Regions from separate parts of the Variovorax sp. M-6 genome, predicted to be linked through region 3. Evidence: predicted binding sites of a transcription regulator. Region 3 holds the regulator's gene; each other region holds the start of a gene.
The links. The regulator HrcA, encoded in region 3, represses chaperone genes, less so after heat shock. The targets are predictions, from matches to a motif close to TTAGCACTCNNNNNNNNNGAGTGCTAA.
Positions count from the first base shown of each region.

Region 1: a site for HrcA is predicted at 2,498-2,524, ahead of rpoH (RNA polymerase sigma factor RpoH). Genes of this name have one in related genera too.
Region 2: a site for HrcA is predicted at 2,658-2,684, ahead of groES (co-chaperone GroES). Genes of this name have one in related genera too.

Region 1 covers NZ_JBFREQ010000008.1:209,414-213,499, forward strand. The annotation lists gene AB4Z46_RS12140 (SCO family protein) at 1-532, shown strand, start outside; gene AB4Z46_RS12145 (DNA alkylation repair protein) at 538-1,371, shown strand; gene rpoH (RNA polymerase sigma factor RpoH) at 1,531-2,469, opposite strand; gene AB4Z46_RS12155 (Mpo1 family 2-hydroxy fatty acid dioxygenase) at 2,584-3,045, opposite strand; gene ftsY (signal recognition particle-docking protein FtsY) at 3,126-4,086, opposite strand, start outside.
Region 2 covers NZ_JBFREQ010000014.1:124,925-129,010, forward strand. The annotation lists gene AB4Z46_RS17520 (PilW family protein) at 1-121, opposite strand, end outside; gene AB4Z46_RS17525 (type IV pilus modification PilV family protein) at 118-732, opposite strand; gene AB4Z46_RS17530 (GspH/FimT family pseudopilin) at 768-1,295, opposite strand; gene AB4Z46_RS17535 (type IV pilin protein) at 1,300-1,767, opposite strand; gene AB4Z46_RS17540 (hypothetical protein) at 2,045-2,578, opposite strand; gene groES (co-chaperone GroES) at 2,765-3,055, shown strand; gene groL (chaperonin GroEL) at 3,104-4,086, shown strand, end outside.
Region 3 covers NZ_JBFREQ010000061.1:13,448-17,533, forward strand. The annotation lists gene recN (DNA repair protein RecN) at 1-1,342, opposite strand, end outside; gene AB4Z46_RS34130 (NAD kinase) at 1,344-2,240, opposite strand; gene hrcA (heat-inducible transcriptional repressor HrcA) at 2,269-3,276, shown strand; tRNA gene AB4Z46_RS34140 (tRNA-Ile) at 3,314-3,390, shown strand; tRNA gene AB4Z46_RS34145 (tRNA-Arg) at 3,494-3,570, shown strand; partial or broken gene AB4Z46_RS34150 (Hsp20/alpha crystallin family protein) at 3,970-4,086, opposite strand, start outside.

The DNA.
Region 1 (4,086 bases), on a different contig from region 3:
TTGCACCGAAGCCAAGCCCAGCTTCCATGCGGTCGACATCACGGGTGCCGACTACGCCAGGGATTTCTCTCTGACCGATGCCGACGGCAAGACTCGCACGCTGGCCGATTTCAAGGGCAAGGCGGTGGTGCTCTTCTTCGGCTATGCCCAGTGCCCCGATGTCTGCCCGACCACGATGAGCGAGATGGCGCAGGTCAAGCAGCAGTTGGGCGCCAATGGCGACAAGCTGCAGGTGCTGTTCGTCACCGTCGACCCGGCACGCGACACGCCGGAAGTGATGAAGGCCTACATGGGCGCCTTCGACCCTTCCTTCGTCGCCCTGATTCCAACGCCCGACCAGCTCACGGCGCTTGCGAAGGACTTCAAGGTCTACTTCAAGAAGGTCGACGGCAAGACGCCGACCAGCTATTCGATGGACCACTCGGCCGCCAGCTTCGTCTACGACCCGCAGGGCCGCCTGCGGCTCTACGCGCGCTACGGCGCCGGCGTGGCGCCGATGGTGGCGGACCTCCAGGCCCTGCTCAAGTCCTGAGCGCCGTGGCCTCGGTCGATCACCTGCTGCAGCGCAAGGGCGCCTTCCGCATGGCGCTGATCCCGCCCGAGGTGCTGGAGGCACTCAACGAAGGCCTGCTCGAGACCGTCAATCTCAACGAATTCATGGCACTGGAACTGCCGCGGCTGGCACGCAGCGTGGCCGCCCAGATCGGGCTCGACGCGGCCAGCGAACGCCTGGGCGACACCTTCGCGATGCTGGCCGCCTTCAAGCCGATGCAGCGCCACGGCCACATCGCGCGGGCGCTCTACGACCTCACGGCCGCGCACCCCGAGCGCGACGCGGTGGCCCATCGGCTGGCCACCCATCCGAGCGACGTGGCGCGCTGCTGGGCGACGCAGTGGATCCCGATGTCGGGCCTGTCGCTGGCCGGGCAGCTGAAGGCCACCCGACGCTTTGCGGCGGATCCGCATTTCGGCGTGCGCGAGATGGCATGGATGGCGGTGCGCGACGCCACCATCAGCTCGCTCGCCGAGGCCCTGGAGCGGCTGCAGCCCTGGACGGCGGACCCGGACCCGAACATCCGCCGCTTCGCCAGCGAACTGACTCGGCCTCGCGGCGTCTGGTGCGCCCAGATCGAGCGCCTCAAGGCCGAGCCCTGGCTGGCCCTGCCGCTGCTGGAGCCGCTCAGGTCGGACCCGAGCCGCTATGTGCAGAACTCGGTTGCCAACTGGCTCAACGACGCCAGCCGGACGCAGCCGGATTGGGTCGAGGCCACCTGCACGCGCTGGCTGGCCGAAAGCGATTCGGCCGAAACCCGCTACATCGCCCGCCGGGCGTCGAGGACGCTCCTGAAGCGCGCACCCGAAGCCCAATGAAAAAGCCCCGCAAGCGGGGTTTTTTTGCTTTTTGTTCAACGGCCGGCGCAGCCAGGCCCCTTCGTGAAACGCCGCGGAACCGGCTCCGCCGGGCCGCTGGCGTTGCCCCCGGCAGGGGGTGGGCGCCCGACACGAAGTGCGGGCAACCTGGGGGTGAGCTCAAAACTCCGCGAGGGCCTTCTTCATCTTCTTCATCGCCGCCACCTCGATCTGGCGAATGCGCTCGGCGCTCACGCCGTAGACCGCAGCCAGGTCGTGCAGCGTCATTCCGCCCGAGCCGTCGTCGTTGACCTTGAGCCAGCGCTCCTCGACGATACGGCGGCTGCGCTCGTCCAGGGCTTCCAGCGCGGTCGAGATGCCGTCGGTCGACAGCCGGTCGCGCTGCCGCGATTCGAGCTGCGCGGTCGGCTCCTGCGTGGCGTCGGCCAGATAGGCGATCGGGCCGAAACCGTCGTCGCCGTCATCCGACGGGCTCGGATCGAGCAGCACGTCGCCACCCGAGAGCCGGGTTTCCATCTCGATCACTTCCTCGGGCTTCACGTTGAGCCGGGTGGCCATCTGCGAAACCTCGTCCGGGCTCAGCGTCTCGCGGTGGGTGCCACCATCGACGGCGGCCGAATCGGCCTTGAAACCCTGCTTCATCGAGCGCAGATTGAAGAACAGCTTGCGCTGGGCCTTGGTCGTCGCGACCTTGACCATGCGCCAGTTCTTCAGGATGTACTCGTGGATCTCGGCCTTGATCCAGTGCATGGCGTAGCTCACCAGCCGGACGCCCTGGTCGGGATCGAAGCGCTTGACGGCCTTCATGAGGCCGACATTGCCTTCCTGGATCAGGTCGCCGTGCGGCAGGCCGTAGCCCAGATATTGGCGGGAGATAGAGACGACAAGGCGAAGATGCGACAAGATGAGCGCACCGGCGGCTTCGAGGTCGTTGTTGTCGCGCAGCTTGCGCGCGAAGCCCTGCTCCTCTTCGAGCGTCAGCAAAGGCAGGCGGTTGGCTGCCGAGATGTAGGCGTCCAAGTTACCCAGCGGCGGCACCATCGACCAGGGGTTGGCGACGGCGAGCTGGTTGGCAGAGGCTCCAGACAGTGTTGTCATTCGGGAAACTCCTTCTTTCATGGCCATATTAGCACTCGGTTAGAGGGAGTGCTAAGGCAAGGGTTCCCCCTTATTTTCTATGGGGTCGATAGCCTGGGTTGCAGGCTTCCGGGCCTACCAGCGGAGGCCGAGACGCTCGAAAAGCCTGGACAGCACGAACAGCGGGCCGACCCAGAGGTATTGGATGTCCTCGAAGAAAGAAGGTTTCCGGCCTTCGATCTTGTGGCCGATGAACTGGAAGATCCAGGCCACCACGAAGATGACGGCGGACACCGGCAAAACAAGATCGCCCATCGCATGCACCAGCGCCAGCAGGGCGACTGTGCCGACCAGCATGGTTGCGAGGAAGGCCGGGGAGCGCAGCGTCGCGTAGTAGACCAGGCTGGCCGCCACGAAGACGTAGGCCGCCCAGGGATGCAGCGCGAACAGCAGCCCCACGATGCTCAGCATGATCGCCGGGATGGCGACCATGTGGATCGCCTCGTTGGTCGGGTGGCGGTGGCTCTCGCCGTAGTGGGCGAGCAGGCGGTCGACCTTGCGGTCGGCGCCTGCGAGGGGGGCGGCAGCGGTGTTCATGCGGGTCTCCTGGCGGCCTCTTGGCGGGCTCCGACCATGATGCCAGAGCACCCTCCGGCGCACAAACGGCCGCCGGAGCGCTATCCGAGCAATGCCTGGGCGAATTCGCGGGCGTCGAAGGTTTCCAGGTCTTCGAGCTTCTCGCCGACGCCGACGAAATAGACCGGGATCGGCCGTTCGCGCGCGATCGCGCACAGCACGCCGCCCTTGGCGGTGCCGTCGAGCTTGGTCACGACCAGCCCGGTCAGGCCCAGCGCCTCGTCGAAGGACTTGACCTGCGCCAGCGCGTTCTGGCCGGTGTTGCCGTCGATCACCAGCAGCACCTCGTGCGGCGCCGTCGGGTCGGCCCGGTTGACGACCCGCTTGATCTTCTTGAGCTCGTCCATCAGGTGGATCTGGGTCGGCAGCCGGCCGGCGGTGTCGACCAGCACCACGTCCTTGCCGCGCGCCTTGCCGGCGTTGACCGCATCGAAGCTCACGGCGGCCGGGTCGCCGCCTTCCTGGCTCACGATCTCGACCGTGTTGCGGTCGGCCCAGACCAGCAGCTGCTCGCGCGCCGCGGCCCGGAAGGTGTCGGCCGCGGCCAGCAGCACCGAGGCGCCTTCGTTGGCCAGGTGCTTGGTCAGCTTGCCGATCGAGGTGGTCTTGCCGGCGCCGTTGACGCCGGCGACCATGATCACGGTCGGCGTGTGCTCGCCGATCACCAGCGATTTCTCGAGCGGCCGCAGCAGGTCGGTGATCGCGTCGGCCAGCAGCAGCTTGACCTGCGCGGCGTCGGTCGCCATCTGGCTCTTGACGCGGCGGCGCAGGTCCTCGAGCAGGTGTTCGGTGGCCTTGACGCCGGTATCGGCCATCAGCAGCGCTTCCTCCAGTTCCTCGTAGAGCGCATCGTCGATCTGCGCGTTGACGAAGGCGGCGGTGATGCTGTTGCCGGTCTTGCGCAGGCCGTTGCGCAGCTTGCCGAGCCAGCCGCTGCGTTCGGGAGGGGGCCCAGGTGCCGGGGCCGGCGCCGGAAGCGGCGCCGCCACGGGAGGAGGGGGC
Region 2 (4,086 bases), on a different contig from region 3:
CGACGATCAGCAGGCCGATGACCAGCGCGATCATCAACTCGATGAGCGTGAGCCCTCGCTGGCGATGGCAGCGGGCTCCCGAGGTCGACGCAAAGGCTCGGTGGTGCATGTCGGTCCTCAAGATGACTTGGTCAGGTTCGGCACCAGCACACGGACCGTGACGCCACGCCGCAGCCCCTTGCCGAAATCCACATCCTTGGCGCAGAAGTTCTTGCCCGCCGGAGAATCCTCCACGGGATCGGCACTCGGCGACTTGCCTTGCCACACGACCGTGACGTAGATGTCGGCCAGTGCGTTGCCCTCCGCCGGGACGACCCGGATCAGGCAGCCGCGGGCGCCGACCATGGCGCCGACCTTCGAGGTGCCCTCCAGGGCCGCCGCGCCCTGCAGTGCTTGCCCCCACTGGCACATGTCGAACTTTGCCTCCGCCAGCGGAACGCCGGCTCCCCCGACGCAGACGGAACCGGTGCTGAAGTCCTTGGCATTCGCGCCCGAACCCACGTAAACACTGCCGTCGGTGGAACTGACGGCAGCATCGAGATAGCCGCCGATGATGGCCCGCGAATCGGTCAGACGGCCCTGCATTTCACGGACCAGCGAAAGCGCCTCGCCACGCTGGTAAGACTCGAATTCCATGACGGCCGACCTGGCTTGCATTCCGATCACGCCCAGAAGGCCCAGCAGCATCACGGCGATCGTCACCAGCACTTCGATCAGCGTGAAGCCGCGCATGTCGGTCGCTCTGGCACGGAATCGATGAAGGTCAGCTAGAACGAACATGGTGTCGATTGGGTGACGGCCCGGCCACTGGCAAAAATGCAGACCCAACGATTGACGTTGGCAGACGGGACGCTGAGCTTGATCGAGGACGAACCGCCAGAGGTCAGCCGGCCGGAAGAGTTGAAGACGAACAGCAAGTCGCCGCTCGGCGAGGTGGTGGACACCACGGAGGGGGAGCCCGACTGTTGATGGAGCGCGGTACCCGTTCCGTCGCTGCTTTGGGTGATCTTCCAGTCCCCGACTACGGTGTCGTCCCCCGAATTCGTGAATTTGAATGCCACCTTGTCATTGCGCTTGAGTGCCTCGCTGCGAGCGACCCACAGCGACTCATTCAGCGCCGAGGCGATGGACTTGATGCGCTGCGTTGCAATCAGCTGCTGGAACGAGGGCGCGGCCAGCGCCGCCAGGATGGCGACGACTGCCAGGGTCATCATCAGCTCGATGGCCGTGAAGCCGCCCTGGCGAACGCGCCGCGTGGCGCGCCGAACTGGGGTCAATGCCTCCGGGTTTGCCATCGCGTCACTTGCCCCAGTAGCCCGAGGCGTCCGGCGTCTTGACGCCGGTGTCGGTGATCGTGATCTCCTGCTCGTTCGACACCCTCTGGCTCCCTGCCGGAATGGCCTTTGCCGTGAAGCCGCCGGACTTGCAGTCAACCGGAGAGCAGACGACCTCGATCGTGTAGGCCCCCTGGATTTCGGCAGGCATCGTGAAACCGATATCCGCCTGCGAGTTGGTGTACACACGCCGGTCAAGGAGGTAGGTTTGCTCCTTGCTGACGAGGTCCATCAAGGCCGCCTGCGCGGTCGCCCGCTTCCCCTTGCGGATGTACGACGCATAGGACGGGTATGCGATGGCCGCCAGGATCGCGACGATCGCGACGGTGATCATCACCTCGATCAACGTGAAGCCGCGCACCCGCCCGCCCCAAGGGACGTTCGAGCTTGCCGACATCGACCCCATCGGCATCTGTTCCAGAGACTGAACCATCGGGCTGCATCCTTCATCGCGCGGCCCTCGACCCTTCGATCGGATCAGAGGCACGCTGCGGGAAATAATTTCAAAATGTCACAAAGTACAAGTGGATGTGAAATTATCACATTTGGTAGATATCGAGCTTTTCCTATGCCGCTGTTTCGTGGGAAAAGTGACGAAAGGCTTATTTCGACCGACAGGCGGTGTGTCTTCGTCCACATCGAGGGCGGCGGACGTACCGGGCGGAACCCGGCGCCATCGCATCAAGCCTCGACCGGCGCACCGGCCGCACTCACCGATGGATTCGCAAGGTGTCCGGCGTCCTGAGCTCGAACGCAGGCACGTCGAGATCGGCCACCCGCATCCATTCGCCCTGATCCGGGTACTGCCGGATCGCGCGCCCCGCATAGTCCCATTCGGCAAAGTGGCAAGGGTCGTAGAACCCCCCTTGCCACAGGCGCTCGGGCGCGAAGCGGAAGGCCCCCTTGGGGGCGTGCCGGGCCACGCACCCAAGGACCGGACTCACCAGGGAATAGACAAAGAACGCGGGACGATCCGCCGGGATCGGGTGCTGACTCCAGGTGTGGGGCGTTTGCGCCTGAAGGTCGTCGAGCATCTCGCCGGACGTGCGCACGAGGGCGAAGGGCACATCGTTCCAGAGGAAGAACTTGGGGACACCGGCAGGGACGTCGCCCACCCGAATGTCCAGGTAGGGCAGGTCCTTGTGCGACGTCGGCAGGGGATATTCCGTCACCAGGAACACCACGCCAACACTGAGCCCCACCCCGACCAACAGGGCGGCGAGAAGGGCCCGGCGTCTGTTCATCGAAGCAATCTAGCACCGCGCAGCCTTCAGCAGGCGAAAAGTCCGGCCCGCCTTGAAATGCCCTAAAACACCCTTATCATTAGCACTCGTTGGAGTTGAGTGCTAACAGCAGCCGCTTCACAACGAATGTGGCGTCGGCACCACGCCGTCGCCCAGACCAAACCCCCGTTCCTATCAGGAGATGCAATGAAACTTCGTCCTTTGCACGATCGCGTGATCGTCAAGCGCATTGAAAGCGAAACCAAGACCGCCTCGGGCATCGTGATCCCCGACAACGCCGCCGAGAAGCCGGATCAAGGCGAAGTTCTGGCCGTCGGCCCTGGCAAGAAGAACGACAAGGGCGACCTGATCGCAATGAACATCAAGGTCGGCGACCGCGTCCTGTTCGGCAAGTACAGCGGCCAGACCGTCAAGGTCGATGGCGACGAACTGCTGGTCATGAAGGAAGACGACCTGTTCGCAGTGGTTGAGAAGTAACTTCTCGCCCCTTCATTCCCCTATCAAACTGAATCTCGGAGAAATCTCATGGCAGCAAAAGACGTAGTCTTCGGCGGTGAAGCCCGCGCGCGCATGGTCGAAGGTGTCAACATCCTCGCCAACGCAGTCAAAGTGACCCTGGGCCCCAAGGGCCGCAACGTGGTTCTGGAGCGCTCGTTCGGCGCCCCCACCGTGACCAAGGACGGTGTGTCCGTGGCCAAGGAAATCGAACTCAAGGACAAGCTGCAGAACATGGGCGCCCAGCTCGTGAAGGAAGTGGCCTCCAAGACGTCGGACAACGCCGGCGACGGCACCACCACCGCGACCGTGCTGGCACAAGCCATCGTTCGCGAAGGTTTCAAGCTGGTGGCTGCCGGCATGAACCCGATGGACCTGAAGCGCGGCATCGACAAGGCGGTCACCGCCCTGGTCGCCGAGCTCAAGAAGGCTTCCAAGCCCACGACCACCTCGAAGGAAATCGCGCAAGTCGGCTCGATCTCGGCCAACAGCGACGAAACCATCGGCAAGCTCATCGCTGACGCGATGGACAAGGTCGGCAAGGAAGGCGTGATCACCGTCGAAGACGGCAAGTCGCTGGACAGCGAACTCGACGTCGTCGAAGGCATGCAGTTCGACCGTGGCTACCTGTCGCCCTACTTCATCAACAACCCCGAGAAGCAATCGGCGTTGCTGGACAACCCCTTCGTGCTGCTGTTCGACAAGAAGATCAGCAACATCCGCGACCTGCTGCCGACGCTCGAGCAAGTCGCCAAGGCCGGCCGTCCGCTGCTGATCATTGCCGAAGAAGTCGAAGGCGAAGCCCTGGCGACCCTGGTCGTCAACACGATCCGCGGCATCCTGAAGGTCGTGGCCGTCAAGGCGCCTGGCTTCGGCGACCGCCGCAAGGCCATGCTCGAAGACATCGCCATCCTGACGGGCGGCAAGGTCATCGCTGAAGAAGTGGGCCTGACCCTCGAGAAGGTGACGCTGGCCGACCTCGGCCAAGCCAAGCGCATCGAAGTGGGCAAGGA
Region 3 (4,086 bases):
GGGCGGCGCCGAGCTCGCTGGTCGTGACCGCGATGGCCAAGGCGATGCGCGAGAGTTCGCCGCCGGAAGCCACCTTGCCGATCGAGCGCGGCGTGCTGCCCGCATGTCCGCTGACCAGGAAGGCGATGTCTTCGAGGCCGGAACGGCTCGGTTGCGCGAAGGGCTGCAGCGCGACCTCGAAGCGGCCGCCCTTCATGCCGAGTTCCTGCATGGCCTGCGTGACCGCCTGCGCGAGCTTGGGCGCGGCCTGCTTGCGGGCCTTGGCCAGCGCCTTGGCCTCTTTCAGGTAGACCTGTTGCGCCGATTGCTCGGCGCGTTCGAGCCCCTCGAGGTCGCTCTGGGCGTCGAGCGCCTTCAGCTCGGCCTGCCAGCCGGCGAACAGCGCGGGCAGCTCGGCCGGTGTGCGCCGGTAGCGGCGGGCCAGGGACATCCAGAGGCCCATGCGTTCGTCCAGCTCGGCCAGCCGTTCGGGGTCGGTGTCGGCCTGGCGCAGGTAGCTGTGCAGCGAATGCGCGGCATCCGAGGCCTGGGCCACGCTGGAAGCGAGCACCTCGCCCAGCGCCTTGAATTCCGGCTCGATGTGCTCGCAGTTCTGCAGCAGCGTGAGCGCGCGGGCGAGCGCGGCCAGGGCGCCGCTGTCGTCGTCCTCGAGCGCGCTGCTGGCGCCTTCGGCGGCATCGATCAGTGCCTGGGCGTTGGAGATGCGGCTGTGGCTGGCCGTGAGTTCTTCCCACTCGTCCTCGCCCGGCGCCAGCTTCGCGACCTCGGCCACCTGCCATTGGAGGCGCTCCCGTTCGCGCAGCAGGGAGTCTTGCGCCGAGCGTGCGTTCTCGAGCGCGGCGATTGCTTGCCGCCAGCCTTGCCAGGCGGTCTCGAGTGCGCCGGTGTCGACGCCGGCGTAGGCGTCGAGCAGGCCGCGCACGGCGTCCGGCCGCGTCAGGCTTTGCCAGGCGTGCTGGCCGTGGATGTCGAGCAATCGGTCGCCGAGCTCGCGCAGCTGGGTGGCGGTGGCCGCACTGCCGTTGATCCAGCCGCGGCTGCGGCCCTGGAGATCGACCGTGCGGCGCAGCAACAGGGCATCGCCGCCCTCGAAGCCGCCTTCCTCCAGCCAGTCGGCCAGGCCCGGGTCGGTGTCGAACTCGACGCTCACGTCCAGCCGCTCGGCGCCTTCGCGCACCGAGCCGGCATCGGCCCGGTTGCCCAGCGCCAGCTGCAGCGCGTCGATCAGGATGGACTTGCCGGCACCGGTCTCGCCGGTGAGCACCGTGAACCCGCCGGACAGATCGAGCTCGAGCGCTCGCACGATCACGAAATCCCGCAGCGCAATGCGCCTCAACGCCATCTCAAGATCCCCCTTCGTTCCAGTGCAGTTTCCGGCGCAAGGTGTCGAAATAGCTCCAGCCCTTGGGGTGCAGGAAGCGCACCCGGTAGTCGGAGCGGCGCACCATCACCTTGTCGCCGATGGCCAGCGTGGCCAGCGATTGCATGTCGAAATTGGCGCTGGCGTCGCGCCCGCCGACCAGTTCGATCGTGACCTCGTCCGCGTCCGGCAGCAGCAGCGGCCGGTTCGACAGCGTGTGCGGCGCGATCGGCACCAGCACCCAGCCCCGCACCGCGGGATGCAGCAGCGGCCCGCCGGCCGACAGCGCATAGGCGGTCGAGCCGGTGGGGGTCGCGATGATCATGCCGTCGGCGCGCTGGTTGGCGACGAAATGGTGGCCCACTGTGACCCGCAGCTCGACCATGCCCGAGGTGGCGCCGCGGTTGACCACCACGTCGTTCATTGCCAGGGTGTCGAACACCGATTCGTCGCCGCGCATCACCCGCGCCTTCATCAGCGTGCGCAGGTCTTCCTCGTAGTCGCCGGCCAGCATCGGGATCAGCGTCGCCTGGTAGTTGTCGAGCGAGATGTCGGTGATGAAGCCGAGCCGGCCGCGATTGATGCCGATCAGCGGCACGTCGTGCGGCGCGAGCTGGCGACCGATGCCGAGCATCGTGCCGTCGCCGCCGACCACCAGCCCGAGCTCGCATTGCTGGCCGATTTCTTCCACCGTCAGCGCGGGGTAGGGGCCGGTTTCGACGGCGTCGGAATGCGATTTCTCGACGAACACCTTGCAGCCCTGCGATTCGAGGAAGGCGCCGATGCCTTCCATGACGTTGTCCTGCGCGCCGCATTGCGCCCGGGCGCCGGAGGCCTGGTATTTACCGATCAACGCGACATGCCGAAAGCGGGAGCTCATTCACAAATTACAACATTAAAATCATTCGATGCTGGACGACCGTGCCAAGTTGCTGCTGAAGACTCTCGTCGAGCGCTACATCGCCGACGGGCAGCCCGTGGGATCGCGCACGCTTTCCCGTGCGCCGGGGCTGGATCTGTCGCCGGCGACCATCCGCAACGTGATGTCCGACCTCGAGGTGCTCGGGCTGATCGCAAGCCCCCACACTTCGGCGGGTCGCATCCCGACCGCGCGCGGCTATCGGCTCTTCGTCGACACCATGCTGACCGCGCAGCGCGAGCAGTTCACCTCCGCGCCGAGCCTGGCGGCCGACCAGCCGCAGAAGGTGATCGCCAATGCCGCCCACCTGCTGTCGAACATGTCGCAGTTCGTCGGCGTGGTGATGGCACCGCGCCGTGCCTCGGTGTTCCGGCAGATCGAGTTCCTGCGGCTCGCCGACCGCCGGCTGCTGGTGATCATCGTCGCGCCCGACGGCGATGTTCAGAACCGGGTGATCTTCCCCGAGGTCGACTACTCGCAGTCGCAGCTGGTCGAGGCGTCGAACTACATCAATGCCCACTTCGCCGGCCTGACGATCGAGCAGGTGCGCGACCGCCTGCAGTCCGAGGTCGAGCAATTGCGCGGCGAGATCGCGGCGCTGATGCAGGCCGCCGTGCAGGTCAGCTCCGAGGTCATGACCGAGGCCCAGGACGAAGTCGTGATCGCGGGCGAGCGCAACCTGCTGGCCGTGACCGACTTCTCCAGCGACATGAGCCACCTGCGGCGCGCGTTCGAGCTGTTCGAACACAAGACCCAGCTGATGCGCCTGCTGGATGTCTCGAGCCAGGCAGAGGGCGTGCGCATCTTCATCGGCGGCGAAAGCCAGGTGGTGCCCTTCGACGACCTGTCGATCGTCAGCGCGAACTACGAGGTCGACGGACAGGTGGTCGGCACGCTGGGCGTCATCGGTCCCACGCGGATGCCGTACGAGCGCATGATCCAGATCGTCGACATCACCTCGAAGCTGGTCACCAACGCGCTGAGCCACCGCAAGTAGGGCAGGGCGCCGTGGCCCACTAGAATCCGGGGCGCGTGGGCCGTTAGCTCAGTTGGTTAGAGCAGCGGACTCATAATCCGTTGGTCCCTGGTTCAAGCCCAGGACGGCCTACCAGGCATTCATTGAAGTTCAGGTCTGCTCCCGCGCTCGGTCTTTTGCAAAACAAAAACCGATGCGTCGACAGATCCCGAAAATTGGCGCTATAATCGAAAGCTGTGCGGCTGTAGCTCAGTTGGATAGAGTACTTGGCTACGAACCAAGGGGTCGTGGGTTCAATTCCTGCCAGCCGCACCACTCTCTCGAATGGCCTAGAGGATTTATCTCCTCTAGGCCATTTTTTTTGTCTGCAGGCTCAAACAGCCGCGTTCCGGCGATCGAGTGTGGCGAAGCGAATGATTGCTGTCTTGCGCTGTCTCCCGGACTGCGCGGCGTCTGACACCAGGGAGAGTTGGGCTGGCAATACTCTCGGATTGAGGGGGGGCCGCCATGGAGTTGCTGCAGGCGCTCGCCGATGAGGAGTTGCCTCGTCCAGGTAGCCCAGAAAAAGCCCGCCGAAGCGGGCAAGACCTTGGAGGGTCGGAGGAGAAGCTTCATGGTCGAGCGCATCGCTGAACGCAGCATGAATGGGCCTGCGGGCAGTGGGAGACAGACGGGCTCGATCGACCGGTCTCCCCACGCGTCGCGCCCGGGCGCTCAGTTCACTTCCACATTGATTCGTCGCGGCTGAGCGTGCTCCGCCTTCGGAATCCGCAGCTTGAGCACGCCCTGCGCCAGCTCCGCCGAGATCTTCTCGGTGTCGAGTTCCTTGCT